DNA from 3 places in the Paenibacillus sp. FSL R7-0163 genome. Region 2 is predicted to be linked to each of the others. Evidence: riboswitches for the same ligand, from Rfam matches in the RefSeq annotation. Region 2 holds a riboswitch; each other region holds the start of a gene.
What was found. A riboswitch is a leader RNA that binds a small molecule or an ion and turns the genes downstream of it on or off. The one in region 2 is predicted to bind cyclic di-GMP.
Positions count from the first base shown of each region.

Region 1: linked by a shared signal. The riboswitch ahead of NST45_RS23965 (transglutaminase-like domain-containing protein) and the one ahead of NST45_RS16740 (DUF6612 family protein) in region 2 are both predicted to bind cyclic di-GMP.
Region 3: linked by a shared signal. The riboswitch ahead of NST45_RS24755 (choice-of-anchor A family protein) and the one ahead of NST45_RS16740 (DUF6612 family protein) in region 2 are both predicted to bind cyclic di-GMP.

Region 1 covers NZ_CP150224.1:5,453,037-5,463,423, reverse strand. The annotation lists gene NST45_RS23995 (NCS2 family permease) at 1-644, shown strand, start outside; gene NST45_RS23990 (glycosyltransferase 87 family protein) at 952-3,207, shown strand; gene NST45_RS23985 (phospholipid carrier-dependent glycosyltransferase) at 3,197-4,975, shown strand; gene NST45_RS23980 (glycosyltransferase family 2 protein) at 5,073-6,053, shown strand; gene NST45_RS23975 (GtrA family protein) at 6,040-6,447, shown strand; gene NST45_RS23970 (class D sortase) at 6,550-7,209, shown strand; cyclic di-GMP riboswitch class I at 7,329-7,411, shown strand; cyclic di-GMP riboswitch class I at 7,486-7,566, shown strand; gene NST45_RS23965 (transglutaminase-like domain-containing protein) at 7,580-8,389, shown strand; rRNA gene NST45_RS23960 (16S ribosomal RNA) at 8,757-10,313, shown strand.
Region 2 covers NZ_CP150224.1:3,743,615-3,754,001, reverse strand. The annotation lists gene NST45_RS16755 (Cof-type HAD-IIB family hydrolase) at 250-1,050, shown strand; gene NST45_RS16750 (DUF4179 domain-containing protein) at 1,203-2,819, opposite strand; gene NST45_RS16745 (RNA polymerase sigma factor) at 2,803-3,321, opposite strand; cyclic di-GMP riboswitch class I at 3,525-3,616, shown strand; gene NST45_RS16740 (DUF6612 family protein) at 3,734-4,582, shown strand; gene NST45_RS16735 (NADH-dependent flavin oxidoreductase) at 4,695-5,858, shown strand; gene NST45_RS16730 (CapA family protein) at 5,938-6,954, opposite strand; gene NST45_RS16725 (FprA family A-type flavoprotein) at 7,224-8,462, shown strand; gene NST45_RS16720 (FAD-dependent oxidoreductase) at 8,478-9,692, shown strand; gene rd (rubredoxin) at 9,721-9,903, shown strand; gene NST45_RS16710 (Crp/Fnr family transcriptional regulator) at 9,952-10,387, shown strand, end outside.
Region 3 covers NZ_CP150224.1:5,629,028-5,639,414, forward strand. The annotation lists gene NST45_RS24715 (U32 family peptidase) at 1-1,107, opposite strand, end outside; gene NST45_RS24720 (energy-coupling factor transporter transmembrane component T) at 1,151-1,942, opposite strand; gene NST45_RS24725 (ATP-binding cassette domain-containing protein) at 1,935-2,837, opposite strand; gene NST45_RS24730 (ATP-binding cassette domain-containing protein) at 2,828-3,682, opposite strand; gene NST45_RS24735 (Gx transporter family protein) at 3,712-4,269, opposite strand; gene NST45_RS24740 (NusG domain II-containing protein) at 4,253-4,642, opposite strand; gene NST45_RS24745 (alpha/beta hydrolase) at 5,462-6,397, opposite strand; gene NST45_RS24750 (LPXTG cell wall anchor domain-containing protein) at 6,547-6,909, opposite strand; gene NST45_RS24755 (choice-of-anchor A family protein) at 7,014-8,753, opposite strand; cyclic di-GMP riboswitch class I at 8,862-8,952, opposite strand; gene NST45_RS24760 (hypothetical protein) at 9,448-9,840, shown strand; gene NST45_RS24765 (ASCH domain-containing protein) at 10,037-10,387, opposite strand, start outside.

The DNA.
Region 1 (10,387 bases), 1.7 Mb from region 2:
TGAACTTTTTCGAATTTGACTGGGATGGTATCCTGCACACCGGTATTGTTTCAGCAATCGCAACATTCACTTTTGTAGAATTGTTCGATACATTTGGTACACTTGTAGGTACTGCTCAACGCGCTGGTATTATGGACAACCCTGAAGAAGGTAACAAACGTGTAGGTAATGCAATGTTTGTCGATGCTATCGCTGTAGCTGGTGGTGCGGCATTGGGTACTTCCACTACTACTGCTTTTGTAGAAAGCGCGGCAGGTGTTGCTGAAGGTGGACGTACAGGTCTTACAGCTGTAACAACGGGTGTGTGCTTCTTGCTTGCGTTATTCCTTGCACCAATAGTGGCTCTGATCCCTGGATCTGCTACAGCCGCAGCATTGATTGTCGTAGGCGTGCTCATGGCACAATCGATTCGCGAAATTGATTTTCAAGATATGGTTGTTGCGATTCCAGCGTTCCTTACTCTAGTAATCATGCCTTTCACTTATAATATTGCTAATGGTATTTCCTTTGGTATCGTAACTTATGTAATCCTTGCTTGTGTAGCTAACCTTGCTGGCAAGAAAAAATACGATATTCACTGGATGATGTGGGTACTTGCTATTCTGATTATTCTCCGTTATGTATTTCTTGGTAGTGCGGGCTAACTCATATATAGCATACAGATGTGCATTCAAAGGCTCCTTCATAACTGAGGGGGCCCTTTTTTTATATTTTTGTTGGCACTTAACCGTTCAGGTTAGTCTATGTTTCTAGCTTTTCATCATCTATGATTTAGATTATATTGTTGAAGAGGTGATGTTCAGGACGAGGCAGCCTTGGTGTTAGAGTCCAATTTGTTCCCCACCTTGATCCTGATCTCTGTTTTTTTTGCTCCGGCATTTGCTTTAGCCACTGTGATTCTTCTATTCTATATAAGAGTCTATATAAGAGCCTTGAAGCTTAGGCGATCCTATGGAATGGAGTATTGTGGATGGAAGGGTTTGCGATCCAGATAAGGTAAACATGCCCTATATTTATATGCTCTTTTATGAGAAAATCAATCCAAATGATTTCTTAGCAACGGTGAAACACACTAATTCGGGAGCTGTTTTTCAGAAGGTATATGCTTTTGGCTGGACTAAGATGAATATAGGACGAGGTGAGGTTGGGACGATGATCAAGAGTACACGTGCGGCCGTAATGACTGTATTGATGCTGTTATTGTTTGTGCTTCCTGTAACAAGCATTTATGCAGAGGGGAATCTATTGCAGAACCCTGGCTTTGAGGAGGGGGGAGATGATGCGCCTTCTAACTGGACTAAGGATATGTGGATTTCAGGAGACAACTCAGGCCTACTTTCAATCCAATCGGAGGAAGTTCATTCCGGCAGCAAGGCGGCAGTCATTGAGAATATCGAACCCAATCATTTGAAATGGGTGCAGACGATTGAGGCTACGCCGAATAGTTATTATAGAATCTCTGGATGGATCAAAGTAGTAAGTACAGCAGGCGAGGGAATAGGCGCCAACATTCTTGCCGTTGGAGTAGGTGGGGGGTATCCCAGCGTAACTGATACGGCAGGTGAATGGCAGTATCTTGAATATATCGGCCAGACAGGACCGGAGCAGAAGTCATTTGGCATAGGCGCAAGTCTGGGCGGCTACTCTAGCTTGATTCAAGGTAAGGCTTATTTTGATGATTTTGCTGTAGAAAAATTAGATGCGGCTCCCGAAGGGGCTAACGTCATTTCGCTGGATAGTGCAGCGGTTAGTCCAGATGCTGGCGACAAAAAGGCAGACACTCCGCATAAAGTATCTCCAACTAAGATGTTGCTGATCTCAGCGCTGTTTAGCGCGTTTTTTGCAGTGCTTTATACTAAGGCATTCCGTAGTGAGAAGCTTATGAAGCAGCCTGAGAATATTTATTCCAAATGGCTGAGCATTGCCATCGGAATTGCTTTTATCCTGAGGGTGTGGATTGGTCTTACCGCGCAAGGATATCAGAATGATATGAATACCTTTATTTCTTGGGGACAGCGTATGGTGGATTTAGGTCCAGGCAAATTTTATGAAGAAGGTTATTTTGCCGATTATCCTCCAGGCTATTTGTACATATTGTACGTGCTTAGCGCCATACGTGGCGTTTTAGGATTCACTCAGGGCTCAGGTGGAGAGAATTTACTCTTCAAGCTCCCTGCGATTCTTTCTGATTTGGTGCTCGGCTACTTCATTTATCAAATGTCACGCAAAAAACTCGGCACAGGAATTGCTTTCGGCTTGATGTTGTTGTTTCTGTTTAATCCTGCGGTACTTATTAATTCAGCGGCTTGGGGACAAGCAGATTCGTTCTTTTTGATCTTCCTGCTGCTCAGTATCCACGGCGCTGCGAACAAAAAGTTTGTTCGCTCCGCAATTTTGTTTGCCTTAGCGACGCTAATTAAACCGCAAGCGTTGATATTCACGCCGGTATTGTTGTTTGCTTTTTATCATCACCGCGCTTGGAAGCAGCTTGGATTCGGAGCTTTGTATGGATTAGGGATCTTCGGATTGCTTGCGGCACCATTTTTCTGGAATAACGGAGGTCTGGTAGGGATTATTGATCTTTACAAGAGTACGTTATCTTCCTATCCGTATTCTTCAGTGAATACATTTAATCTGTATGCACTGACTGATCCGATGTGGTCATCCCTTGATCTAACCTGGCTTGGCATTCCATACCGTGTATGGGGCTTCATATTTATTTTAGTGGCTGTAGCTGTTGCGGCATTTTATTCCTTTAAAAAGGATCGCTTGGACCTGACCAAATCCTATTTTATCGGCATGGTGCTTATAGTAGTGGTCTTTGTGCTTGGCACCAAAATGCATGAACGTTATATGTTCCCTGCTCTTATTCTTTGTTTGTTTACTTATATAGAAAGTCGGGACCGCCGCTTTTTATCGCTATTTCTCGGATTCAGCTTAACGCAATACATCAATGTGGCGTACACCTTATCCCACCTGAATGCAGATGTTAGCCCGGGTGCAGACGGAATCGTATTAGTGACTGCTATAGCTAATCTAGCATTACTGCTTTATATGCTGAATATCGGTTACGATGTGTATGTCCGCAAGGGTATAAAACCTCTTCCAGCGCCAATTACACTGGAAGAACAATATGAAGAAGATTTGAGAGTTGTCGGGCAAATTAAACCGCATCAGAAGGGAGGGCGATCTAACGATGAAGTTTAAGCGTATAGATTGGATATGCCTAATAGCTATTACGGCCGTTTACGCAGCGCTTGCTTTATATAATCTTGGCTCTACTAAATCTCCAGAGACCTTATGGGAGCCTGCTGCCAGTGGTGAAAGCTTCTATGTAGATTTGGGGCAGAGTAAACCATTGGAACGGGTCAATATCTTTGGTGGCGTAGGCACGGGGAAGTTCAAGCTGGAATTCAGCGACAATCCTGAGGTCTGGAGCAGTCCGATGGATGTCAGTGAGGATGTCGGGAATGTCTTCATCTGGAAAAGCCAACCCCTGAACGTTACTGCGAGATATGTGAAGTTTACAGTTACCTCTCCAGGGTTCACTTTGAACGAAATGGCCTTTTATGAGCAGGGGGGGGAAAGAAAACCTCTTCCTATTGACGGTGTGACACCGGATGCTAACGCAGTTCCTAAAAGAGGAGCAGCGGCCAATCTTTTTGACGAGCAGTCGCTCATTCCGGAATATTCTAACTTTATGAATAGCACTTATTTTGACGAGATCTATCATGCGCGAACAGCTTATGAATATACACACGGGATTGTGCCTTACGAGAATACGCATCCACCGCTTGGTAAGTTGTTAATTGCCATAGGGATGGAGCTGTTCGGGGTCAATCCATTCGGCTGGCGTATTATCGGAACCTTGTTCGGAGTTGCCATGTTACCTCTCATATATGTAATGGCGCTGCGTTTGTTTAAGAAAAGCAAATACGCCGCCCTCGCGGCAGGATTGTTTGCACTGGATTTCATGCATTTCACACAGACAAGAATCTCCACGATTGACGTATACGGAGTATTCTTCATTATGTTGATGTTCTATTTCATGCAGCGGTATTACACAATGAATTTCTACAAGCAGCCTTTGAGAAAAACATTAATTCCGTTATTCTGGTCTGGCTTATTCTTCGGAATCGGCGTAGCTTCGAAATGGATTGTGCTCTATGGAGGAGCAGGGCTGGCCATTATGCTGGCTATCTCCCTTTTTGAACGCTACAGAGAATACCAAGCCTCCGGACGCCTGCTGGCCGAGGGGAAGATTAAAGACAAGGAATTGCTGGGCACCTGTCGTGAAGCAGTAGATTCTTTTTGGAAAAAGACTGTTATTACGTTGGCTAGTTGTATTGGATTCTTTGTCATCATTCCAGTAATTATTTATAGCTTATCTTTTGTGCCAGGGTTATCTGCATCAGCAGAGGGCTTCACTATAAAAGGTTTGATTGATTCCCAAAAGAATATGTACAACTACCACAGTCAGCTTGTAGCTACACATCCCTTTGCTTCCTCATGGTGGCAATGGCCGTTTATGAAGAGACCGGTCTGGTTCTTTAGCGGCGGTGAAGGTTTGCCGGAAGGTCAGGTCAGCAGTATAGTGACTATGGGGAATCCTCTTATCTGGTGGACGGGTATTTTTGCGATGCTGGCAACGCTGTGGATTACGCTGAAACGTAAAGATAAGAACCTCTACATGATCTGGATCGCCTTCTTCTCGCAATATGTTCCGTGGATGCTTGTCCCAAGAGAAACATTTATTTACCATTATTTTGCTATGGTACCATTTATGATTCTTGGTATTGTATATATAATGAAGTTGCTGGATAGTAAATTCCCTGAGGCCCGTTACGTACAGTATGTCTATGTAGCCGTTGCTTTGCTGCTCTTTATCGCTTTCTACCCGGTACTGTCAGGGATGCAGGTCAGTGGAGATTACGTGAAAGATATGCTGCGTTGGTTCCCTACTTGGGTTTTCTAGGATTTAATAAAAATCTATAAAATAAGTTTATGCATGCAGCGTTATTATGAAGTGTAGATGGATGTAACGCTCCAAAAAGCTTGTAGGAGGAATAAAGGTGAAAGCCAGATATAGTGTGATTGTACCCATGTTCAATGAGGAGCAAGTAATTAGCCATACTTATGAACGTTTGAAAAAAGTAATGGACGAGTGCGGCGATACTTATGAGCTGGTCTTCGTCAATGACGGCAGTCGTGATCGTTCCGCCCAGATGATTCGGGAGATCTGTGAACGAGACGAGCATGTCAAGCTGATTGACTTCTCGCGTAATTTCGGACATCAGGTAGCGATTACAGCTGGCATGGACTATGCCGAAGGTCAAGCGGTTGTTGTTATTGACGCTGATCTTCAGGATCCTCCGGAGGTCATTTTGCAAATGATCGAGAAGTGGAAAGAGGGCTATGATGTTGTATATGCGAAACGCCTGAAGCGCCACGGAGAAACGATGTTCAAAAAGGTCACCGCGAAGCTCTTTTACCGCCTGCTCAGCAGTATGACAAGTGTGGATATTCCTACGGATACAGGCGATTTCCGTCTTATTGACCGTAAGGTATGTGATGTCCTGCGGGGACTTAAAGAAAAGAACCGCTATGTCCGAGGTTTGGTGAGCTGGGTTGGCTTCAAGCAGACTATGGTGGAATATGAACGGGAAGAACGTTTTGCCGGAGAAACCAAATATCCGCTGAAGAAAATGATTCGTTTTGCGTTAGATGGCATCACCTCTTTTTCACATAAGCCGCTTAAGATTGCTACGTATATTGGATTCTTCCTTTCATTCTCTAGCTTTCTCTATTTATTTTTCGTCTTGTTTCAAAAGATATTTTTCACCTCCTGGACGGTTCCGGGCTGGGCTTCCATTGTAGGCGTCAATCTGCTCTTTAACGGTATCGTTCTGATGCTGTTGGGTGTGATTGGGGAGTATATCGGACGGATTTATGACGAGTCTAAAGATAGACCGCTATACATTGTTAGTGAGACTAAAGGCTACCAGAACGAAGAACAACTGGACCGCCGGAAGGACCACAATGATGTCAGATAAGAACTTGCGTGCTGCATTCATACAGTTCCTTAAATTTAATGCCGTAGGTTTGCTCAATACGCTTATTGATTTTGTGATTTTCACATTGTTGAATTCACTAGGGATGGTATACGCATTGGCGCAGGTGATCTCCTATAGTGCAGGTACGGCGAATAGCTTTATTTTGAATAAAAAAGTAACCTTTCGTGATCGCGACCGGGGGAATAAAGAAGGCTTCGACCGCGTGCAGCTGGTCAAGTTTATCGTGCTGAATCTGGTAGTGCTCGGAATATCACTGCTGCTAATGCATCTGTTGACAGACAGACTAGGTATTCAAGTCTTGATCTCCAAGGTGCTGGTTACCTTTATCACGGTGATCATCAATTTCTTTGGAAGTCGTAAATGGGTATTTTAAACATTAATTTCAGGCAGAAGGAGTTGCTATGCTTAAAGGCAAGTAGCTGTTTCTGCTTGATTTGTATATAACCATAGAAACAATATACGGAGGTGAATAACATTGCGTAAATTCTCCTATCTACTCATACTGGCTGGGATACTTATCATGTTATATCCGACAGCTAACGAATGGTACAACGACAGGCAGCAGGAGAAGTTATTAGAAACGGCTGAACTAAGCACTGCCGATAGTACTCCCCAGCCAGATTTGAAGAGCAGGTATGCTGAAGTTACTCAGCTGTTAGCAGAGGAATCGGTTCTGGATGCTCAGGCACAGCCCCAACCCCAAGAGACAGAAAAGCCTGAACCGGAGATTGAGGTCGGTGGCAAAGTAATCGCACTAATTGAAATCGTTAAGATTGATTTGAAGCTGCCTGTATTAGAAGGGGCTACAAAAGCTAATATGAAACATGCTGCAGCCCATATGAAAGAAACGGCACCCCTTGGAGAGATCGGAAATGCTGCAATCGCGGCGCATCGGGCTAGAACTACGGGTCGTTTGTTTAACAGATTGAATGAGGTTGTTGTGGGGGATGTTATCACGGTAAAGACTAGTGATCAGGTGTTTAACTATGAGGTATACGATATTTCTGTTGTAGATCCGAGTGATGTCTCCGTTCTTGACGGGAATGACAAGGATAAGATTCTTACTCTGATTACATGTGATCCGCTAGTGAATCCAACGCATCGGCTGATTGTTCATGCTAAATTAACAAAATGAGAATAGTGAATGACAAGAAAACACAAATACCGGGAGATATTTATAAAATAATGGGTAATCTAGTAAATTAGGTCTTGTTCACAACTATAAATATGATAGTATTATACTATAAAAGCTAAACACGATAACGGCAAACCTTCCGAAAGGTAGGGACGCAAAGCTAAAGGGCCTTTTCCCGAAAGGATGGCAGCCAGCTACCGAATGAAGAGGCTTTTTTTGTTTGTTTCAAATGGATTCTATCAATTATATCTAGTAAAGCTAGAACAGATAGAGCTTATACGATAACGGCAAACCTATCGAAAGGTAGGGACGCAAAGCTAAAGGGCCTTCCCGAAAGGATGGCAGCCAGCTACCGAAAGGAGTTTTATCCGTGAAAAAGGTTTATTTTATGCTGGTGGCGTTGTTCGTCCTAATGACTTCAGTTCCGGTAAGTACAGCTCAAGCTGCAAGTGCAGATGCCAGCTGGTTGATTACATCCAAAGTGGCTCAAGGTGTTATTGGTATTAACTATGATATTCCGAAAGATAAAAGAATCAAACTCATGATCACCAAAGATAACAGCAGCTATACTTATAACTTGTATGCTTCTGGACAAGCTGAGGACTTCCCTTTGCAACAAGGAAATGGGACTTATAAGGTTTCTGTTCTGGAGAACACAACCGGTAATAAATACAAAGCGTTATATTCCGAAGTAGTAGACGTAACCATGAGTGACTCGAATTCCGTATATTTGGGCTCCGTACAGAATGTGAAATGGAGTTCTTCTGATAAAGCGATTGTCAAAGCTAAACAATTAGTACAAGGCAAAACAACAGACGAAGAGAAAGTTAAAGCGATCTATAACTATGTAGTTGCGAATGTACAATATGACTACTCTCTTGCTAATAGTGTAACTACTGATTATATTCCAAGCATCGATAAGACATTGACTACTAAAAAAGGGATTTGCTATGATTACGCTTCTCTTTTTGCCGCAATGCTGCGGAGTGTAGATGTTCCTGCTAAGTTGGTAATGGGGAATACAAGCTACGTTACGCAATATCATGCCTGGAACGAAGTATTGCTTAATGGGAAGTGGGTTACCATTGATACTACAGTGGATGCAGGACTTGCAAAGAGTGATAAGAAAACCGATTTAATTAAAGCCTCAAGCAAATATACTGCGGCAAAATACTATTAAATTCGCCGCTAGAAACATAACTCTATTAAATAAACAACTAGCTTAATTATTAAGCTAGTTGTTTATTTTTATATTAGGGGTTGCTTTTCTATTAATAGTTGGGGTATTATAGGTAAGCGTTGTTAGACAGTGTACAGGCGATACAAACGAGGCTGATAAAAAGCTTCGAAAAATAAAGCTTGCATTTCTGAAAACAACATGATATATTATAAGAGTTGCTGCTGAGACATTAAACGGCGTCAACGAGAACTTGATCTTTGAAAACTGAACAACGAGTGAGTAGGAAATCACGCAAGTGATATCCAAAATTAGAGAATTAATTTTCTCGTCAGATGTTTCAAAATGAGCATATCGCTCTTTTCAATACTAATTGGAGAGTTTGATCCTGGCTCAGGACGAACGCTGGCGGCGTGCCTAATACATGCAAGTCGAGCGGAGTTATTTTGAAAGCTTGCTTTCAAAATAACTTAGCGGCGGACGGGTGAGTAACACGTAGGCAACCTGCCCTTCAGACTGGGATAACTACCGGAAACGGTAGCTAATACCGGATAATTTCTTTTTTCTCCTGAGAGAAGAATGAAAGACGGAGCAATCTGTCACTGAGGGATGGCCTGCGGCGCATTAGCTAGTTGGTGGGGTAACTACCACCAAGGCGACGATGCGTAGCCGACCTGAGAGGGTGAACTACCACACTGGGACTGAGACACTACCAGACTCCTACGGGAGGCAGCAGTAGGGAATCTTCCGCAATGGGCGAAAGCCTGACGGAGCAACGCCGCGTGAGTGATGAAGGTTTTCGGATCGTAAAGCTCTGTTGCCAGGGAAGAACGTCCGGTAGAGTAACTGCTACCGGAGTGACGGTACCTGAGAAGAAAGCCCCGGCTAACTACGTGCCAGCAGCCGCGGTAATACGTAGGGGGCAAGCGTTGTCCGGAATTATTGGGCGTAAAGCGCGCGCAGGCGGCTATTTAAGTCTGGTGTTTAAACCTTGGGCTCAACCTGAGGTCGCACTGGAAACTGGGTGGCTTGAGTACAGAAGAGGAAAGTGGAATTCCACGTGTAGCGGTGAAATGCGTAGATATGTGGAGGAACACCAGTGGCGAAGGCGACTTTCTGGGCTGTAACTGACGCTGAGGCGCGAAAGCGTGGGGAGCAAACAGGATTAGATACCCTGGTAGTCCACGCCGTAAACGATGAGTGCTAGGTGTTAGGGGTTTCGATACCCTTGGTGCCGAAGTTAACACAGTAAGCACTCCGCCTGGGGAGTACGGTCGCAAGACTGAAACTCAAAGGAATTGACGGGGACCCGCACAAGCAGTGGAGTATGTGGTTTAATTCGAAGCAACGCGAAGAACCTTACCAGGTCTTGACATCCCTCTGAATCTGCTAGAGATAGCAGCGGCCTTCGGGACAGAGGAGACAGGTGGTGCATGGTTGTCGTCAGCTCGTGTCGTGAGATGTTGGGTTAAGTCCCGCAACGAGCGCAACCCTTAACTTTAGTTGCCAGCAGGTAATGCTGGGCACTCTAGAGTGACTGCCGGTGACAAACCGGAGGAAGGTGGGGATGACGTCAAATCATCATGCCCCTTATGACCTGGGCTACACACGTACTACAATGGTACCGGTACAACGGGAAGCGAAGCCGCGAGGTGGAGCCAATCCCATCAAAGCCGGTCTCAGTTCGGATTGCAGGCTGCAACTCGCCTGCATGAAGTCGGAATTGCTAGTAATCGCGGATCAGCATGCCGCGGTGAATACGTTCCCGGGTCTTGTACACACCGCCCGTCACACCACGAGAGTTTACAACACCCGAAGTCGGTGGGGTAACCCGCAAGGGAGCCAGCCGCCGAAGGTGGGGTAGATGATTGGGGTGAAGTCGTAACAAGGTAGCCGTATCGGAAGGTGCGGCTGGATCACCTCCTTTCTATGGAGAATCGTTCTCTGCAATGAGGACATTCAAATCGGAAGCTCAGCTTCCACAACTCAGGTTTATACTCT
Region 2 (10,387 bases):
ATGGTATATAAATTGAATTTGGAAACTTGGGATAAGGGAATGGAGTGACGGAGGGGAAATTTGGAACTGTAAGAGCGATAGCGACCGCCTTTGTTTCCGGATTTCAACCACTATTAAACGGTATAAATCAAGAAATCTGGAAACAACAGCGGCTGGAAGTCCAAATATTCACCGCAGTTGCGACTGAAACTTAACTCAAATAGCCAGGTTCAATATATATAGAAAAAGAAAGACAAGGATGGTGGGAGTATGAGATACAAACTGATTGCACTAGATGTGGATGGTACACTGTTGAATGATGATCACCACTTGAGCACTGAGAATAAAGAAGCCATTGCTGAGGTTACGCGTCTTGGTGGGCAAATCGTGTTATGTACCGGCCGCAGTCCGCAGAACTCGATTCCTTTTATGGAGGAAATGGGGTTGTCTGGTTATGTGCTAGGTCATAACGGAGCTGCAACGGTTCGTGTGAAAGATCGGGAAGTGCTGCATCAATACGGTATGGATGCTCGTGGTCTTGACCCTTATATTGATTATTGTAGAAAGCATGATATTCATTATGATGTGAATACGGCTTTTGATATGTATGTAGATAATGTAGAAAACCTGACCAAAGAAGCCAATTATATGTATGAACACTTCCGTATCGTGCCGGCTACACTGCCAGCATGGGAAGATTTCCGTGAACCGGTTGTTAAGTTTACTGTATTTACACAACCAGAAATCCTTGACGAAGCTGAACGTGAATGGCGTACTTGGACCCATGAGTACAATATTTTGCGCAGTGGTGAATTTTTCGTTGATTTGATGCATCCGGAAGCCTCCAAGGGCAACGCCTTAAAGAATCTGGCTGTGAAGCTGGGAATTCCGCAAGAGGAAGTTCTTTCGATCGGTAATTATTTTAATGATATTTCTATGCTTACATACGCGGGTATGGGCGTTGCAATGGATAATTCTCCGGTTGAGGTCAAAGCGGCAGCGAATGCTGTCACGGGGTCAAACAACGAGCATGGTGTGCGAGATGCGCTGGTTAAATATTGTTTATCTTAATAATGGAAAGCATAAAGCGGACTTGAGTCCGTTCTATGCTTTTTTTGGTGTGAAGGAAATAAAAGAGATACATAAACAGAAATGATTCTATCCAAAAATAACCCGCCCTTAGGATTAACTAGAAAGGGCGGGACATAGATTAACTTCCTGTATTAAAGTTTAATTTCCTCGTTCCGGCTAGGATCGCTATATTTATAGATACCAGGGTTCAGTTCGATTTTTTCGTCGAAAGGAATATCTTTGTAGCTATCAATATTAGTTCCTGCAGATATCATGCCCTTAGGCGTAATTTCAGGCACCACCTCTTTGCCATTAATCCGTAACGTAGTTTGGTTAACACTTTTGAAGCCAGAAGATTTGGATGTTGATTCGACAATCAAATTTTCGCCCTCAGTATAGTAAGTGAATTCAATTTTTAACCCATCGACATCAAGTGAAGTGAACTGCTTTTCTTCTTTAGGTTTGTTTATAGTGATCCAATTCTTAGTAGTATCACGTTTCTCAATAACAGCATCCTTTAATATAAGTTTCATTGGAACATCGGACCAGTCGTTATACCATTCCGGAGATTCGAATTGAAATAAATGCTGGTAGCTTTCGGAATGATCACCTTTCAAATTCCAACCCCCAGTGATTGTTTTATCACCTATAACCAACTGAGCGGTATTATAGTGGACAATTCCTTTTTTAAGCGAATCATTTTCATCTATTAGAATTTGGATATCCAAAGGGGTAACCACTAGCTGATCTAAGGTTATACCGGTCTTTTCTTGAAATTCAGGACTGTTATACAGTTTCTTAGTGTAAATCGCCTCACTTGCTTTTTGTCCATCTGCTTTAAAATCGAACTTCCACGTACCTGAAAATCGTTTCGCTTCTTCAATGTAACTAAAATGAAGACTAGCTTCCTTCCAATCTGATTCAGTTATATTAAAAACCTGTTCAATAAATAAATCCGATCCTTCGTTAGGCATGATGGTTGGAATTGCTTCATTCTCTTGACCACCAGTACTAACTACCAAATGTGGGTTACCCCGTCCTAAGTCAGATGGTGATGCAGCGACTTTGTAACGGATAATGGTTTGATTGGAAACATGTCGAACGGATTCGATTTGAATGCTTGGGTATTGCTTAACTCCAGTATCAATTATTGTATCTCCTGCTTGATGATTAGATTGTAAGGGAATATTCTGATCACGGTAAAAAATGAGATTCCGTGCTTCAAACTTGTAGTCCTTTTTATCATCCTTTAATGTATCAGGTGTTTCATATACTCCAATGAGTTTCTGGCTTTCAGGATCGTATTCTAAATAACCGTATACCTTTGCCTTGGCACCGGATTCACTAGTGATGATGTTTTCCTCTGTAGCAAATCCAATATATTGGGATAGATCAGATTTAGTATCAAGTGATAACAGCATTTTCATTTTTTCTCCATCAGTTACAACACCGTTCAAATTCATTGTTACTCCTGAACTGGAAGTTTGAAGATTATACTGTTGACCGATGCCGTTATTTAATGCATTACTCACACTTCGACCACCAATTTTATCCCAATTAATCGTCATACTAGCGAATACAGGAATGGCTACAAGTAAGAGGCAAGAAAAGACAATACTGATAGGAATAACCTTTTTATTAGGCCTAGGAGTATTCTGGGAGGCATGCAGATTTCTTTGACGTGTATATGCTTCTTGTTCTATGGCAGTCCACATCAAATCATAATCTGGTCGGGGAATATGTTTATCTTTTTCAATATAGAGACTCATTACTATTCAGCTCCTTTAGTTGGGTTCCACCCATTCTATTTAGTATTTTAAGTCCCTTGTTCAGTCTGGATTTTACAGTTCCTTCGGGTATGCTCATAACTTTAGAAATCTCGGGTACAGTCAATTCGTTTATAAAACGAAGGACTACTACCATTCTGATTTTGTCAGGAAGCTGACTGTATAACCCTTGTAATTCTTTTTTAGTTTCCTGTCGATCCAAACGTTTTTCTACAGGGTTTGATTCCTCAGACCTGGATAGTAAATAATTACGTACTTCTTTCATCCACCCCGTCTTACGCCTTTTGATCACACTGTTGCACTCATTCGAAGCAATTCGTAAAATCCAAGCTTTCAAGTTTCTTACCTTCGACTTATCCGCTAAGATAACTTTTACAAATACCTCTTGGGAAATATCCTCCGCATCTGCCTGATTTTTCATTAAGTAGTAACAAAAATAATATACTTGTTCTTTATAGAGCTCGAAAATTTCCCGGTCACTCATTTTGCTGCACCCCCTGTCTCTGCTGTTCTCATTAATAAGACTTATAAGCGTATGTAATCGTTCATTTTTCATTTTGATTGTAGTATTTCTTCTGAGTATCATAGCGAATTCGAATGGAAGATAAGTCGTTTACAGGTAATTATAACCATGATAAAATTAGCGGTGGGACATGCGTCCCTAATCTATTAAAACTAATTGAATGTCCGCGTTAAAGGTAAAATCATCGAAAGATGATGACACAAAGCCATGGGTCTAAAGCCTTTCGACAGAAGGAAATGATCGCCAGGCCGCCATAGGGATGTCTTATGAAGCATAAAGGATAGCTCTAAGAATATGTAGTCTATTTTGAGCTCTTTTATTATTTCGACCTATACGGCGTTACATTATCGCAAGGGGCCGAAAGGGGAAGTACATGAATAGTTTTTTCAAAACAATAGGTACTAGTTTGGCAGTAGGTGCTTTATTGCTGTCCGGAACGATCGGATGGATGTCTAATCCAGGAGTAGTGTCTGCAGCTACCTCAACAGTAGTAACCGCGGATCAGATGATCAGCAAAGTAACGGCAGCCTCCAAAGCAATAAAGAATTTCCATCTGGATGTGACCAAAAAACAGGATATTCAAAGCGGCGGGGTGCGTATCAGCAACACCAACACTCTGAAGCTGGATATCAACCGTCTGCCGAATTTTGCCGCAGCAGGCACTGTCGCTAGTAGTCTTTTAGAAACATCGTACAGTCTATATGCCAATGACAAGGAGTTTTACTATCTTGTAGACGGAAGTGAACTGATCGATGAATCTGAAGATGAAGGTTACGACGATGACGGGGAGCCGATCGATCCTGATGCACAGTATTGGCTTGGACTGGAGAAAACGGAATGGGATGCCTTTTACTCTAAAGGCCAATACGATCCTGTTTCCATGCTTGATTCGGTCAAAAGTTATAAAAAATCCATGAAAGTCAGCACGGCTGGCGCACAAACGGTCTTACAATTCACGGTAACCGATCCGACAGCAGCTAAGGGGATAATCAAACTCTATGACCAGGAGAACCTCTGGGATGGTGAGACAGTTCAACCCAAAAGCGTAACGTGGAAATTATTCGTCAATACTAAGACCTGGCAAACGGAAAAGCTGACAGTCGATCTGAGTTATGTGCTGGTAAGTGACGGAGCCAAAGATACATACACCACGAAAATTGAAGCTAAATATTCCAAGAATAATAAAGGTACAGCCATTGTAAAACCGGCCGAACTAGAATAATAAGGACGATTCATATCGAGCAAAAAGCGCTGTTCCGCTGAACAGCGCTTTTTGTTGTATTCAACAGCAGTTGTTTATTAGTTGACAAGAATAAATCATTGCTGTAATTTATATGTATGCGCATGTATATAATATTTTGTTTAAATATAATTTAATGAAAGTTGGGGAAAAGATGATAGCACTAGACACAACATTAAATTTTCGCAGAGGACTGACATTAAAAAATCGAGTGGTTATGGCTCCAATGACCACGCGAATGAGCTTTTATGACGGTGTAGTAACACAAGATGAATTGAAATACTATTCACTAAGAACGGGCGAAGTAGGTGCGGTCATCACTGCGGCAGCAAATGTACAAGAGGGTGGAAAAGGATGGGAAGGTGAACTTAGTGTTTCCTCCGATCAATTTATTCCTAGCCTTAGCCGATTAGCATCTACTATTAAACGAAATGGAACAAAAGCTATTTTACAACTATTCCATGCAGGAAGAATGACAGATTCAAAAATACTACGTGGCGTACAACCAGTTTCCTCCAGCGCCATTGCTGCCGAACGTCCGAATGCAGAAATTCCAAGAGCATTAACAGAAGATGAAATTTTCGGTGTAATTGAGGATTTTAAAAAAGCGACTCAACGTGCTATTCAAGCTGGATTTGACGGGGTAGAAATTCATGGAGCAAACACATATTTAGTCCAACAGTTCTTCTCTCCACACTCCAACCGTCGTGATGATCAATGGGGCGGAAGCTTAGAGAAAAGATTTAATTTCATTAACCAATTAGTGGATGCAGTTATTGCTGTCGTTGACAATTCAAAGGTTAAGGATTTTATTGTCGGTTATCGTTTTTCTCCAGAAGAATATGAAGAGCCTGGCATTAAAATCACAGACACCTTTTATCTTATTGATAAATTAGCTGATAAAAAGCTGGATTATCTGCATATTTCATTAGGGGATTTTAAGAAAGTTTCTGCATCAGAAGATTTTAAAGAAAAATCAATCCTGCAATATGTACATGAGAAAATCAATGGCCGTGTACCTTTAATTGGGGTAGGAGATATCCGTACCAAACAGGACGCAGAGGAAACGTTGACAAATGCTGAATTAGTAGCAGTAGGACGATCTCTTATCATTGATCCTCATTGGACAAGTAAAGTGCTGGAGGGTAAAGAAGATATCATCAGAAGAGTACTTGCTGATCAAGATAGAGAAGAACTCGTAGTAGAGAATGGTATTCTAGAATTCCTTAAATTAATGATGCCTGATCGTTTACGCTAAACCCAAACACAGTTTTGAGCGCTAAATCTATAACGTTCCGCGGTAAATTTCGCGGAACGTTATTTTTGTGTAATGACTTCTATTCCCTCTTTAAAATTGTTGTCGTATGTTTCAACATTCGATTCATGAGATTTCGCCGCTCTGTTTTTATGTCGGTGTCGCTTCTCTTTAATGCGTCGCGGATGGGGATGACCTCTGTAATTTTCCTGCCGCTTTTTATTCTTCGATCTACACAAGTCGGGATGTAACCTACGTTGGTTATACTCGTGTGTCCTTTTTCATCCTTCTTTATTTTAAGCGTAAGAATGACACCGCTTTGTGTATAAGGAATATTCATTAGTTTAGTCGAAACAAAATTCCCCAATGAGTAAATAACGAATTGTTTTTTTCCACGAAGCGCTAACGGTTGAAGAACATGTGGGTGAGACCCCAGTATGATGTCGGCGCCATTTTTAAAGAAGAGATTGACCAGTTCTTTTTGTCTCTTGTTTGGAGTGTAACGATATTCGCTTCCGAAATGCAGATAAAGCAAGACTAGATCGACTTTCTTTTTTAAATCTCGAATCTCGCGAATGATCTTGGGCGTAGATATCCGGTTAACCAGCCATGGCTTACTCACTGGTACAGGAATTCGGTTAGTTCCTGCTGTGTAGGAGAGGATGCCAATCGTAATTCCTTTGACGTTTTTAATAAGCGTTCTCTTGGATTCTTCTAATGATTTAGCTGTTCCCGTGTGGTCGATTCCATTACGGTCCAGAACTCGTAACGTCCGAACCAGACCCGGGGCACCATAATCCATGCAATGATTGTTGGCCGTTACTAATACGTCGAATCCGGCTTCCTTAAGTGCAGGGGCCAGTTCGTCTGGACATTTGAATATCGGACCGCCTGATCGTGGGCTTTTCCGGCATTCGGGGCCACTTCCAGCAAAGGTGGTTTCGAGATTGCCAATCGTCAAATCAGCCTGTTTCAGATAAGGAGCTACTTTTGCAAACAGGGGGCTGAACGAATAGGTTCCGTCAGGCTGTTTAGCATCCGAAATAATATAACGTTTGACCATTAGATCTCCCACAGCAGCTATTTGTATTTCAGTCATGGATATCCACCTTTTTATTATTTTCATTAGGATATGGCATAAAGTTGTTAGGGGTTATTCTTTCTTTAAGGCGAAGTGCAAACATTTGTATGGCTTTTTATTTAAAATGTGACTCAACGCATAATCACTTTATTTAGATCGTCTAAATTTAAGGTATTCATTTTTTTCAAACTTTTATAATTTGATTCAAATCCTCTTTTTTGTTTGGCAGCCATAATAAAATAAGGTTGTTGATAAACATTATCAATCAAACATTGGAGGTTAAAGAAATGAGTACACAATTCAAAAAAATCGCCGAGGATACTTACTGGATAGGCAAAATCGATAACCGCCAGGTTCCATTTCACCGCCTGATTCTGGCAAAAGGAACTACCTATAATTCTTATTTATTAAAAACAGGTAAACCAACTGTCATTGATACCGTAGATATGGAATTCGGACGTGAATATGCCGAGTGTCTGGGTGAAATGATTGATCTTCTAGATATCCATTACATTGTAATTAATCATACAGAGCCTGATCACTCTGGTGGACTGGCAGCTCTCGCTGCCAAGGCTGCAAATGCCACGATCGTATGCACCGAGATTGCTGTTCCCGAATTGCAGGAAATGTACAAGCTTCATAGCCGGAACTTCCTGGTGGTTAAAGACGGAGATAAGCTGGATATTGGCGGGAAAACGCTGCTGTTTAAAGAAACACCGTATCTCCATACCGCAGAAACGATGATCACCTATTGTATCGAAGATCAAATCTTATTTCCTTGTGATATTTTCAGCACGCATGTTGCGGTGGAGAATCTATTCAGCGATGAAGCCGGGTTTGATATTACGGAAGATTTCCAGGGCTATTACGCAGCAATTATTCATCCTCACAGAAGATATGTAAGAACCCTGTTAGAGGCTGTTAAGGATCTTGAGATCCGGATGATCGCTCCTTCCCATGGGTTTGTGATCCGGGAGGACATACGTAAATATATCGGGATGTACGCCACATTGAGCCGCGAAACGACGCAAGGAAAAAAGGCAACCATCGTTTATACCACCATCAAAAACAGTACCAAGAAGATGGCCAAAATTATACAGGATTGCTTGCAGGAAAATAATATTGAGACAGAGGTCTGGGATGCAGATAAAAGCAGTGCCACCGATATTCTGAACAGCATAACGTCAGCTGACGCGGTCTTTATTGGCAGCTCCACTAAATACGCGGACATGATTGGGAATCTGGAGAACATTCTGAAAGAATTGCACAATATGAATCTGGAAGGCAAACTTGCTGCAGCCTTTGGCTCCTACGGTTGGAGTGGTGAAGCCATTGAAGTCATTCAGGATTATCTGAATGGAACAAACATGACGGTGCAAAGCACATCTGAGGTTATTAAATCCACGGGGATGACACATGTAGAGTTCCCTGTACGAATCAGGTTTTCCCCGAAAGAGCCTGAGAAAGTTCAAAAAATTAAAAATGCGGCTGAATTTGTATCGGATTTGCTGCTGAGTTCATTTTAGGGAGGGGAGCATAGGATGACAAAACATTACGTTATTGTTGGCGGCGGAGTAGCCGCCGTCCATGCCGCCAAAGCCATCCGTGATCAAGACGCAGATTCGGAAATTTCGATCTTCGGGGAGGAAAGCCAACTGCCCTATAACCGGATTAAGCTGACTAAAGGGCTGTTTACCGACCTGCACAGTGAGAAGGTACTGATTAAGAAGGAAAAATGGTACCGAGATAACCGTATATCCGTAAAAACCTCGACCCGAATCCGTTCTGTTCATCCGGACCGGCAAATTATTGTGACAGAAGATGGGCAGAGTGTTTCTTATCATAAGCTTTTATTGTGCATGGGAGCGAAGAATCGTGAACTTTCCCTTGAGGGCTCCGGCCTGAACAATGTTCATACCCTCCGGGACATGAACGACGCGGACAGATTGAAAGAAAACCTGCAGGATGGCAGCCATGTAGCCGTAATCGGTGGTGGAGTGCAGGGAATCGAAACCGCTTGGGCGCTGCATGAAGCTGGATATCAGGTAACGGTGATCGAAGCTTTTCACCGGTTGATGGGCAGACAGCTTGATGAGAAATCCTCACAACTACTTAAGGAGAACCTTGAACAAGCAGGTGTGAAGGTTATTCTTCAAGCAGATGTGGCGTCTATTACAGGAACAGAGTTTGTTACCGGAATTACGCTGGGCGACCAATCTCATTTTTCCTGTGACCATGTGGTCTACTCCATTGGTATTGTACCGAATACGGAACTGGTAAGTGGCTCGAGTATTCAAGTCCGGCAGGGCATTATCGTAAATGAACAAATGCAAACAAATGATCCACATGTGTACGCAGCCGGAGATGTGGCTGAAGTTAACGGGCATGTGGAAGGACTGTGGGGCGGAGCGATTGAGCAGGGCCGGATTGCCGGCAGTAATATGGTTGCCAATCTGACTGCGTATCGTAGAGCTGTTCCGGTTACCTTATTTAATGCCTTTGGCATCTCTTTATTTTCGATAGGCAACGTGGATGAACGGTATTGCGATACGGTGGTACGCGGAGAAGAAAATGGGGCGTATACGCGAATCTATGTGAAAGATAACACAATGATTGGTGCGATATCCTGGCAAGGAGCAGCTGCTTCACTGGGGTATAAAACCGCTGTAGAGCAAGGCATCCCCCTTGAGGGGATCGATGTTAACGGGAGCAGCATCGAGGAGATTATGGCTGAAGTACAAGCCAGGTTGAACTAAACTATTAACTTTTTAGGAGATGATAAAGATGAAAAAATACATTTGTCTACCCTGTGGTTATATCTATGATCCGGCAGTAGGCGATCCCGATGAGGATGTTGTTGCAGGCACTGCATTTGAAGACTTGCCTGAAGATTGGGTCTGTCCGGTATGCGGTGAAGATACCAGTCATTTTGCAGCGGTTGAAGACAAAAAAACTTTTGTATCCTAAAGGAAAGTAAAAGTTGTACAAAAAAAATGAACAACAGGGGGGACAGTTATGAAGGAGTATTCTTGCCGATACGCTGCTGAACCTTGTACCCGCAAGGTGCCTATTTTTGCTGCGTTAAGCGATGACGATCTCTCCCGGATCAGCGCTATGATCAAGCATCGTAAGTTTACTAAAGGTCAACCTTTAATTCTGGAAGGGGCGCCGTCGGATACGCTCTACATTATTCAGCGAGGGCATGTTAAATTATCCAAAACAACTCCTGAGGGCAAGGAACAAATTTTGCACATCTTGACGAATGGAGACTTTTTCGGGGAACTGAGCATTTTTAACAGCGATGAGCTGAGTAACTTCAGTGCTTATGCTCTGAAAGACACTAACATTTGCATGCTGACCCGAACGGATATGGAGCAGCTGATGAGGGATAATCCGGATATTTCGCTCAGGCTACTGAAGAGTGTGACCAAAAGACTAGCCCATACGGAAA
Region 3 (10,387 bases), 1.9 Mb from region 2:
CTGTTCCATATTATTCACACGTACAGCCAGCTTCGCTTTTGTTGTCTTAGGCTTCTTTTCTTGCGCCAAACGTTCCCGCAATTCCTCTACACGTTTTTCAGATAGCTCACGTTCTGCGGTTGGTGTGCTAAATACTTTTCCAGTGCTATAGAATTTGCCCGTACCTTCATAACGACGGTTGATATTAGCTAACCCTGGTTTACCAAAAGCATAAGCTGTCGAAAAGTCGCGCTTGCGGTTGTTGTACAGTTCTTTGGTATCAACCGTACGATCAAAACCAATCGGATCATCGATATATCGGTCAATGGCTTCGCCGTAGCTATTCGCCAGCATCACCATAAATTCCTTATCACGCATACGGCCCTCAATTTTAAAAGAAGTAATGCCTGATTCAATCAATTCCGGAAGATGCTCATACATAAACATATCTTTGACAGCCAGTGGATATTCAGCAGGATATACATATCCGTCTTTTTTAACCCGATAATCCCAGCGGCAAGGCTTCATACATTTCCCCCGGTTGCTGCTCATACCAAAAACATGGGAACTAAAGTAACAATTTGCACCATGCACAGAGCACATATCTCCATGAATAAAATATTCCAGCTCCATGCCACTCCGCTGACCAAGCAGCTTAGCTGTCTGCAGGTCCATTTCCCGCGAGGTAACTACACGAGTTACACCCAGATCACGCAGCGCATAGATCATCTCCAGGTTGTGAACATTCATCATTACTGAAGAGTGAATAGGAAGGTTAAGCTCCATCTCCCGAATAAGCTCCAACACTGCCATATCCTGAACAATCAAGGCATCCGGCCGAGCACTATCAAGAAAACGCAGGTATTCTCTAGCTTCTTCCACATCTTCCTCACTAAAAAGATTATTCACAGTGATATACACTTTTTTGTCTAGACGGTGAGCGATATCAAGTGCCTCTACAATCTCTTCATGAGTAAGATTATAACCTTTACGCATCATTCTCATATTCAATACAGGTCCACCAAAATAAACTGCATCACACCGTGATTGGATCACTTCCTTGAAAATCTCAAACGTTCCTGCGGGTGCGAGTAATTCAACTTCTCTACCGTTAAAATAACGTGCCATTCAAGTTCCCTCCCAAGTTGATACTACTAATAGGGAATGAGTATTATAACAAAGCTACTGCAATTCCCATGACCACAAACATCCCAATAAAAACAGTATCGAATTTGCCCCACCTAAGGCGGTGATACCGACTGCGGGGAGCATCCATGCGAAAACCGCGGGCTTCCATGGAATACACCAGATCCTGAGCACGCCTAAAAGCACTGGCGATAATCGGGACCAGCAGGGAGACTAACATCCGTCCCTTTTCCTTCAAAGGCAGCTCTTTTAGATCGGCTCCCCTTGAGGCCTGCGCTTTCATTATGATCTGCGATTCATCTAGAATCGTAGGAATGAAACGAAGTGAAATGCTGATCATCAGCGTGATACGGTCAGGGGATAAGCCAAGCTTTTTGAAGGGTGTCAAGATCCCCTCCAACCCTTGATTCAGCTTCCCCGGCGTTGTTGTGAAGGTCAGAAGCGCTGTAAAGGTGATAAGAAAGAACATGCGGATGACCGAAAATGCCCCTAATCTTAGCCCTCCCTCATAGATAGACCAGGAACCAAGAGTCAGCACTACCTCCCCTGTCTTCACAGACACCACCTGCACAATAAAGATAAATAACATTAAATAACGTAAAGGCTTAGCTGCTTTCAGGAAGTATTTAAGCGGAATCCGCGTGGAAGCCATAACGGCTATCGAAAAAATAGCCAACACAGCCATGGCCATCCACGAACGTGAGAGCAGGATAACAGCTACGTATAATAGCATGCCAGTGATTTTGGCACGAGCATCCAGCTTGTGCACCCACGAACCGGTCTCAATACTCCGACCTAAGATCAGTTTCTCATTCATGGTCATCCCTCTTTCCATCGGGCTTACCAGTGCTTATTGATTCCGCTGGCAGTGAAGCTATAAGCTCTGCCAGACTCTCAGCCGTCAAGCGGGGGACTTCATCCACAAGACCTAAATGATCAGCAACTGCACGCCAGTAACGAAGGGACTGCGGAACCGTCAAACCACACTGTTCCAGAATCGAAGGATCACCTGCAAGTGCCTTTACACTGCCCTGAAACGCCGTGCTGCCCTCTTTAAGTACAACCCAGCTGTCCGCATAGGGCAATAACTCATCCATCCGATGCGTAACGATAATGATCGTTCTGCCCTGCTCACGGCATAATCGCTCCAGCAAGCTGATTAGCTCTGCACGGCTAATGGGATCAAGCGTTGCCGTGGGCTCATCCAGAACGATGACCTCCGGGTCCATAGCTAGCACGGAAGCGATAGCCGCCTTACGCATTTGTCCACCGCTCAATTGAAAAGGATTCCGCTCCAGCAACGCGAGATCCAGCCCCATATCTGACATGGCCTGACGTGCACGTGACTTTGCCTCATCGAGACTCATACCGAAATTAAGGGGACCGAAAATGAGATCCTTTTCGACCGTATCTTCGAACATCTGCTGCTCCGGAAATTGAAATACCAATCCGACTCGGCGGCGCAGTGGCATTAGCTTAGGGGACTTCTCACCAGCCTGAATGGTTACATCAAGCACTTTTACCGTACCCTCGGTTGGTTTCAGTATCCCGTTAAACATTTGCAGCAGCGTCGATTTACCTGAGCCCGTCGCCCCCGCAATACCAACCATCGAGCCAATGGGTACACTGAGGTTAATGTCCCGGAGCACCGTCAGCTTCCAGAGGCTTCGGTCAGCGTAGGTGTAACTTACTTGCTGTAATTCTATGGCCATAACGTGTCTATAAGCTCCTTTTCACTGATCGGAACATCCACATGAATACCCTGGTTCTGCAGCTCGCGTGCAAGGCGCCAAGGATAAGGTTCACGCAGATGGCATTTTTCCAGAAGCTCCTCGTTCCGGAACAACTCCGCCGGTGTAACATCTGCAGCCAAACTACCTCCATGCAGCGCAAGCACCCGATCCGATGCCAAAATCTCATCTGCATCATGCGTAATCATGAGGATCGTGTACTTCCCTTCTGCCCGCATATCCTGCAGAATGCCGAGAAGGTCATTTCTGCTTCCTTCATCCAACATAGAAGAGGCCTCGTCAAAAATGACGATGCCTGGTTCCATAGCAAGAATGGAAGCGATAGCAACACGCTGCTTTTGGCCTCCCGACAGCTCACCCGGATGCTTGGACAACAGATGATTTATTCCTAGTCTTGTCGTATAGGAGTGCAAACGTTCAGCCATCTCTTCGTACGGCAAACAAAGCCCTTCCAGGCCGAATAGGATATCTTCCTCTACAGTGGCTCCAATAAACTGATTATCTGGATTTTGGAACACCATTCCGATACATTGCCGAATGCTTCCGATCGTTTCCTCACTAAGCAGCATGCCACTAACCTCAATCTCACCAGCCCCCTTAGGCAGCAGAGCATTAAGCAGCTTGACCAACGTAGACTTCCCGCAGCCATTAGGACCAACCAAGCTGACCCATTGTCCTTGTGAGATAGATAACGTTATATTTTGAAGAATCGGATGCTCGGGATCATAGCCAAACGATACCCCATCCAGAGAGATGACCGCTTGTCCTTCTCCCTCTAAGTCTTGACCTTCGTATGATTCATTCATGTTAGTCATCCTTCCGCTGATGTGACTAATCAGTCCAAAAATTCTTCAAACAGCGATATTTTTGACAATGACGCCACCAAATAACGGACTGCATAGCCCACGGCAATTCCTGTTACTACCCCAGTGATCAGCAGCATGGGAAGATAATAAAAAATACTAAGTGATGCAAATACCATAGAAGCTGCCAGCAGCTGACCGATATTATGTGCAATCCCACCAGCTATACTAATTCCGATCAAGCTTATACTCTTACCTTTGCCACTAATCAGCATCAGCACAAACATAACAACAAAGCTAAAAAGTGAACCAAATAAACTAAACAGCAAGCTTGAGAAGGTACCTAGCAGAAATGCAGTAAGCAGTGTTTTGAGGATGACAAGCAGGAAAGCATCCCGTCCACGTAAAAAGTAAATACAAGTCAAAATCATAATGTTGGCCAGTCCGAGCTTAGCACCCGGCACCAGTCCCATCCCGGATAACGGAATCTGTGCCTCTATTAAACTTAACACTACTGCCACTGCGGCGAAAATCGCAATAATCACTGTTCTTTTTAAAGCTGTTGCAGATTCACTACTGGACATAGGCATCTATATCATCCTCCCCCGACGCACTGGTGATTTCGACTAATACTCTATGCGGTAGACAGACAATCGTCTGTTTGGGCAGGGTAATAAAACCAAAACCTAGGCAAACTTTATCAGCGCAATCGGCATCGTACATTTCAATCCCGTAATCATGCACCTTCAAAATGTTATAGCCGCGTTCCGTGCGGACCTCAATGGTTTGTTCTTCTTTTGTAAGCTTTACCGTTTTAAATAACTCACCGTCCACCGTTACATTGGCTATGAGATTTTTACCGGCCCCACCTTTGTCATCATTGTCCGAAAACCATCTCGGTACGAGAAAAGCGAGCGCAGCAATCAATACGATGGAAATCAGCCACACATCTGCGCGTTTCATAAAAATCTCCCTTATTTTTTAATTAAAATCCAGACTTATTAATTATAACGGTCTACCCTCAATCCTTCAATCAATGTTGGAGTTTATTGTCAGTTTTAGAGAGCTGTTCACAAAATAGGCACGCAAAATAACCCCAGCAGACACAAGCCCTTCGTCTCTGGCATTTTCAGTTGTAGTTTGTAGCGTTTGCAAAAATATCCAACTTACATTTTAGCCCATTTGCACCGAGATCGCCCATCTCCTCTGGTTTACTAGCTTTTCCGGAATAATTCACAATTAACCCAATTTAAGTTACTTTCAAAATCTAAGCGCTCCTTATCGAGGTTTGTTCCTCTCTAGAATCAAATAAACCTTATCTTGGAATTCATTATTATATTTGCCTTTTAAACAATAGTGTGTTATATTTATATGGTATTTGTTTTTCGATATATTGAATATCCCCACCAAGAAGATGTCAGGCCGACTATTATACACATCGGCATTTTGGACAAAGAGGCTTTATGTTTTCTTGCAGTACTCTTCCTTTTTATGAGATTAAATTCGAAATATAGCATTCCGATTCACACTGGCGCGGTCAATGGAGCCGCAAGGGCAAAAGAGAGGTAGGGCTTTTGTCGTATTGGAAGGATTATTCTCGCCACACGGCTGCTGGAAATAACAAGGAATCAAGACACCCGTTACTCACGAACGGCGGGGGATGAATATAACGAGAAAGCATGACGGTACGATCCTTATTCAAGGACTACGTCATGTGTGGAAAAATATAGGCGCCCGATAACCGCTACCTAGCGGATATCGGGCGCTGTCTACGTTCAGGACTTATTTTACATATCGGCTTACAAAAGCTGTTACTACATCTATATACCCCGCCTTATCCGTATCATAAGACAATCCATGCCCCGCTTGCGGCACTATGAGCCTCTCCTTTGGACTCTGGCATGCCTCATACAATTCATTCATCATAGCAAAAGGTACAAAGTTATCCGCATCCCCGTGAATAAAAAGAATCGGAACCTTCGCTTTCCGCACTTGTTTTAATGCAGAGGCTTCACCAAAACCATACCCCGCCTTCAAGCGGGTGATTAGACTTGCACTTTGAACGAAAGGGAAACTTGGCAAACGATACATGCGCCGTAGTTGGTAAGATAATTGTGCTTTTACTGAGGTATAAGCGCAGTCCGCAACAATAGCTTTTACCTGCGGCGGAAGATCTTCCCCTGAGGTCATTAGCACTGTAGCACCGCCCATAGAAACACCGTGAAGCACAATTTGAGCACTAGACCCAGTCTTTTTAATCATGTATTCAATCCATTGCAAATAATCTTTTCGTTCCGGCCAACCAAAACCAATGTAATCCCCTGCGCTATCTCCATGCCCCCTTGCATCGGGAATTAGGATGTTAAAGCCTAAGTTCTCGTAGTAGATTTTGGCGTACGCCCCCATATCCTTTGCTTTACCTGAATAACCGTGGGCTAGAATGGCTGTGCGTCCCGCAGCACGATTAGATTGGAGTAAGAAACCTCTTAGTTTAAGTCCATCTGCAGATACGATCTCAATATTCTCGAAGCTCTGGCGAGAGACCCAATCTTTCCCCTCCCCCCAAGAAGCTCCGGCAACCGGAGGATCAGCCTTCAGATTAGGATTATTACTTAGAAATACCTTTGGTGCTCGTTTAATAGCAATACCATAGAAGAAAAATCCCACATAGATTAGAATCCCTATGATGATTACAGCGCTAATAATGAACCATATCAATTCGCCTTCGCCATCCCCTCTTCATTTCTTTTGCAACAAGAGTATACCATCTACTTAGAATGCACCAAACTATCGCAATCATGACATACAAATAGAGCCGCCATCGGGACACCCCCCGAAAGCGACTCTATGTTGTGCTCTACCGTTTATTATTTATTCTTTTTGGAGAACTTGGTTCTCATTAATAATCCGATAAGTGCAAAACCTAAACCTGCTACATAGTAAGGTGCAGGACTTGATTCACCCGTTTTTGGCAATTCCTTCACAGGTGGCTTACCTAATGGGATCGTATCGTCCACTACGATGATTTCATCAGGTGTTGGTGTTGGCGTTGGTGTCACTGCCGGTACCGGGCCTAATGGGATCTCATCATCATCAACAAGTACTTCTGTGCTATTCGACGGTGTTGGTACTGGCGCTGGTGTCGGCGAAGCTACAGGCCCAAGCGGCACAGGATCTTCTGCAAGAACTATAGTGCCAATTACGGATGATGGCGTTGGTGTCGGGAACACCGAAGTCTCTGGTGTCGACGTTGGTGTTACCTCTGGTGTTGGTGTTACCTCTGGCGTTACCGTCGGTGTCGGTGTTGCTTCTGGTGTTACTGTCGGTGTCGGTGTTACCCTGGCGTTACCGTCGGTGTCGGTGTTACCTCTGGCGTTACCGTCGGTGTCGGTGTTACCTCTGGCGTTACCGTCGGTGTCGGTGTTGCTTCTGGTGTTACCGTCGGTGTCGGTGTTGCTTCTGGCGTTGGCGTTGGTGTCGGCGTCACTGTTGGCGTCGGCGTTGGTGTTGGCGTCGGCGTTGGTGTCACTGTTGGCGTTGGCGTCGGCGTTGGTGTCACTGTTGGCGTTGGCGTCGGCGTTGGTGTCACTGTTGGCGTTGGCGTCGGCGTTGGTGTCACTGTTGGCGTTGGCGTCGGCGTTGGTGTCACTGTCGGCGTCGGTGTTGGCGTTGGTGTCACTGTCGGCGTCGGTGTTGGCGTCGGCGTCGGCGTTGGTGTCACTGTCGGCGTCGGTGTCGGCGTTGGTGTCACTGTCGGCGTCGGTGTTGGCGTCGGCGTCGGCGTTGGCGTCGGCGTCGGCGTTGGTGTCACTGTCGGCGTCGGTGTCGGTGTCACTGTTGGCGTCGGTGTTGGTGTCGGTGTCGGCGTCGGCGTCACTGTTGGCGTCGGTGTCGGTGTCGGTGTCGGCGTTGGTGTCACTGTCGGCGTTGGCGTTGGTGTCACTGTCGGCGTTGGCGTTGGTGTCACTGTTGGCATTGGCGTTGGTGTCACTGTTGGCGTTGGCGTTGGTGTCACTGTCGGCGTTGGCGTTGGTGTCACTGTTGGCATTGGCGTTGGTGTCACTGTTGGCGTTGGCGTTGGTGTCACTGTCGGCGTTGGCGTTGGTGTCACTGTTGGCATTGGCGTTGGTGTCACTGTTGGCGTTGGCGTTGGTGTCACTGTCGGCGTTGGCGTTGGTGTCACTGTTGGCGTTGGTTTCGGCGTTGGTCCAGGTTCATCACCATCGTATGGATAGTGGTGAAATTCACCACCACCAGTCCCTTTGAGTGAAGCCGCCACTAAAGTACCGTTAATCTGACCATTAATAAAATCAACATGAGCATAGGGGGCAAGTATGCTTCCCATTACACCTATGCCTGCCATATCCAGATACGCAGCTTGGCTAAAGTTAAGCAAAATTTTCTTGCTGTTCAACACGTTATTAGGTAGAAATCCGAAGTTTTTCATTTTTACGTTAGAACCATCAATATTAATAATTGCTGTAGATCCTGAGGGAACATTTATTGTAATTCCATAGGTATTAGAGACGTTATCTCCTGGAACATTAAAAACATTGACCGCAGGATCTGTACCTGTCAGGGTAAGACTGCCATATTGGTACACTGTTGTTCCATTCGCCGGCAATGCTGCAAGTTCTGCTGATTTGTCCTTCAAAGACTGACCTACGGCTGAAAAGTCAATCGTACTCCCCTGTCTTTTTGTACCTCCCTTGAGGAGCGTTACATTCCCTGAAAAATCTCCCCCGTGCACGATATTCCCATAAACAGTACCTCCGTTGAAAGTAAGATTCCCTCCAACAACAAGTGTGTCAGTCAAGGAAACCTCAGCAGCGGTCAACCTATCTCCAACACTATAGTTGGTTAAGTTAACGTTACCTCCAGCAGCAAACCTTCCTTCCGTATCCGAAACCGTTGTTATATCCCCTAGAATAAACACGTTGTAGTCCCCTGCAATTCCCAATGTAGAAGAACTACTAGCTCCAGCAACTCCAGCTCCTAATGAGGAAAGCCCACTACCTACCGTCAAAATCCCAGCTAATACAAGCGAGAGTAACGGTCTTATTCTTCTTTTCAAATGGCACACCTCCTAAAACTATGATTTATATTAATCAGAATAATTACCAGAAACTCTAAAGGACCTAACAACAAAAAAGACCGCCAAAAAGAAGTGGAATTCCCTTCTCATGGCAGTCGGACGGTCATTGTGCCTTTAAGACACTTTAGACTCCTGGACTTTGCGTCCCGCCCTTTCAGACGGTTTGCTATTATCATGACTATATATATGTATTACACTGCAAGTCCAGAACTGGTAGCCGAAGCATTCTCTCCAATAACCGTCTATGACTTTTAATACTTTTTGAATTAATAACAGTTTAGCGCCCGACACCCACAATTGTCAATCAATTCCTTTCGATGATCCCCCTCATTATTACCATACAAAAAAAGCGCCTAAAGGCGCTTCGCATAAGGTTTTTCATTAAATTTTAAAGTAACTGTATATAGCCCAATATGGATATCCATAAGGGAACACTCAGAATTAAACCAAAAAACAATCCACGTTGGAGGCTGCCCTCTTTTTCCATCATAATTCTCCTTTATGTGCGTCCGATACATTAATTTTTATTATTACAATTTTAATATAATTTATTCTTCGTTATTTAGTTGTGAATTTAATCACATTGAATAAGCTGTTTAGAAATACCATTGATTATTTTTGGAATATCGGGGTAGAATACGAATATACGTTCCTATTAGAGGTGATGAGATTCATGCATAGAGCAGAAAGCAGGGACAACATGCTGGTGAAATCTTATTTATTGCTTCCGATGATTTTATCAGCTTTCGAACGGGACTCCGCCATTTTATCTACACACTTACGAACACCCGCCCCTTATCTGGAGGTGCTTGGAACAGCTGCTGCAGTAGCTACAACAGATCTAAGGGATGTTCGTGCAGAAATGAGAAGACGGGGAATCAAGGTGTATGAGCAAAACAGACTTAATACGGGAATTGAAGCCAAGTATATATGTCGTGGCTATCACGAACGAATGCTGCTGTTGAATGACATTGTTGCGGCTCAGGCTGCCATCCATATGCGCAGATACCTAGGGCTGGATATTTCCTCTTTTAAGAGTTACGAAGAACAGTTTCAAATTAAATAAAGCTGTATAGAAGCCGCTCTACTCTCCCCCCATCAATTAGTGAACAAAAAAATAGGCCTTACCATGGGAGTTGGCAAGACCTGAGAGAGATATACCACAAAACACTGGGGGGTGTTTGGTGTCTTCAATATATACCTCGAACCTGAAAAAAAGCTGATAGGCACATAAAAATTACATTAAAAATATCATTCGCCGTTCAGAAGTGATCCGAATGCTCCCACAAGCTTAGCCGACCTTTGGCTGGAATTGGATGGCTTAATGGATGAACCCCTTCAAGCTTCCAGGCAAACCGTCCTTCGCTATAGTCGCCAAAATCATATTCGTTCCCATTGATCCATTCCCTTAAATCCACCTCTGGAGTAACCACATAACATCCCGCGAGCTGACCTGTAGCAATAATAGCTCCTGTCGGCAAATTATTTGCTGTATAGCCATGTTTCGCCAATACTGATTTGTACGGTTCCTGTTCACAAATCTTTTTGTCAATCCTCATTCCGGCATGGATGCCTAACTCGCCGCGGTAGGCTGTTCTCCATGAACGAGTTTC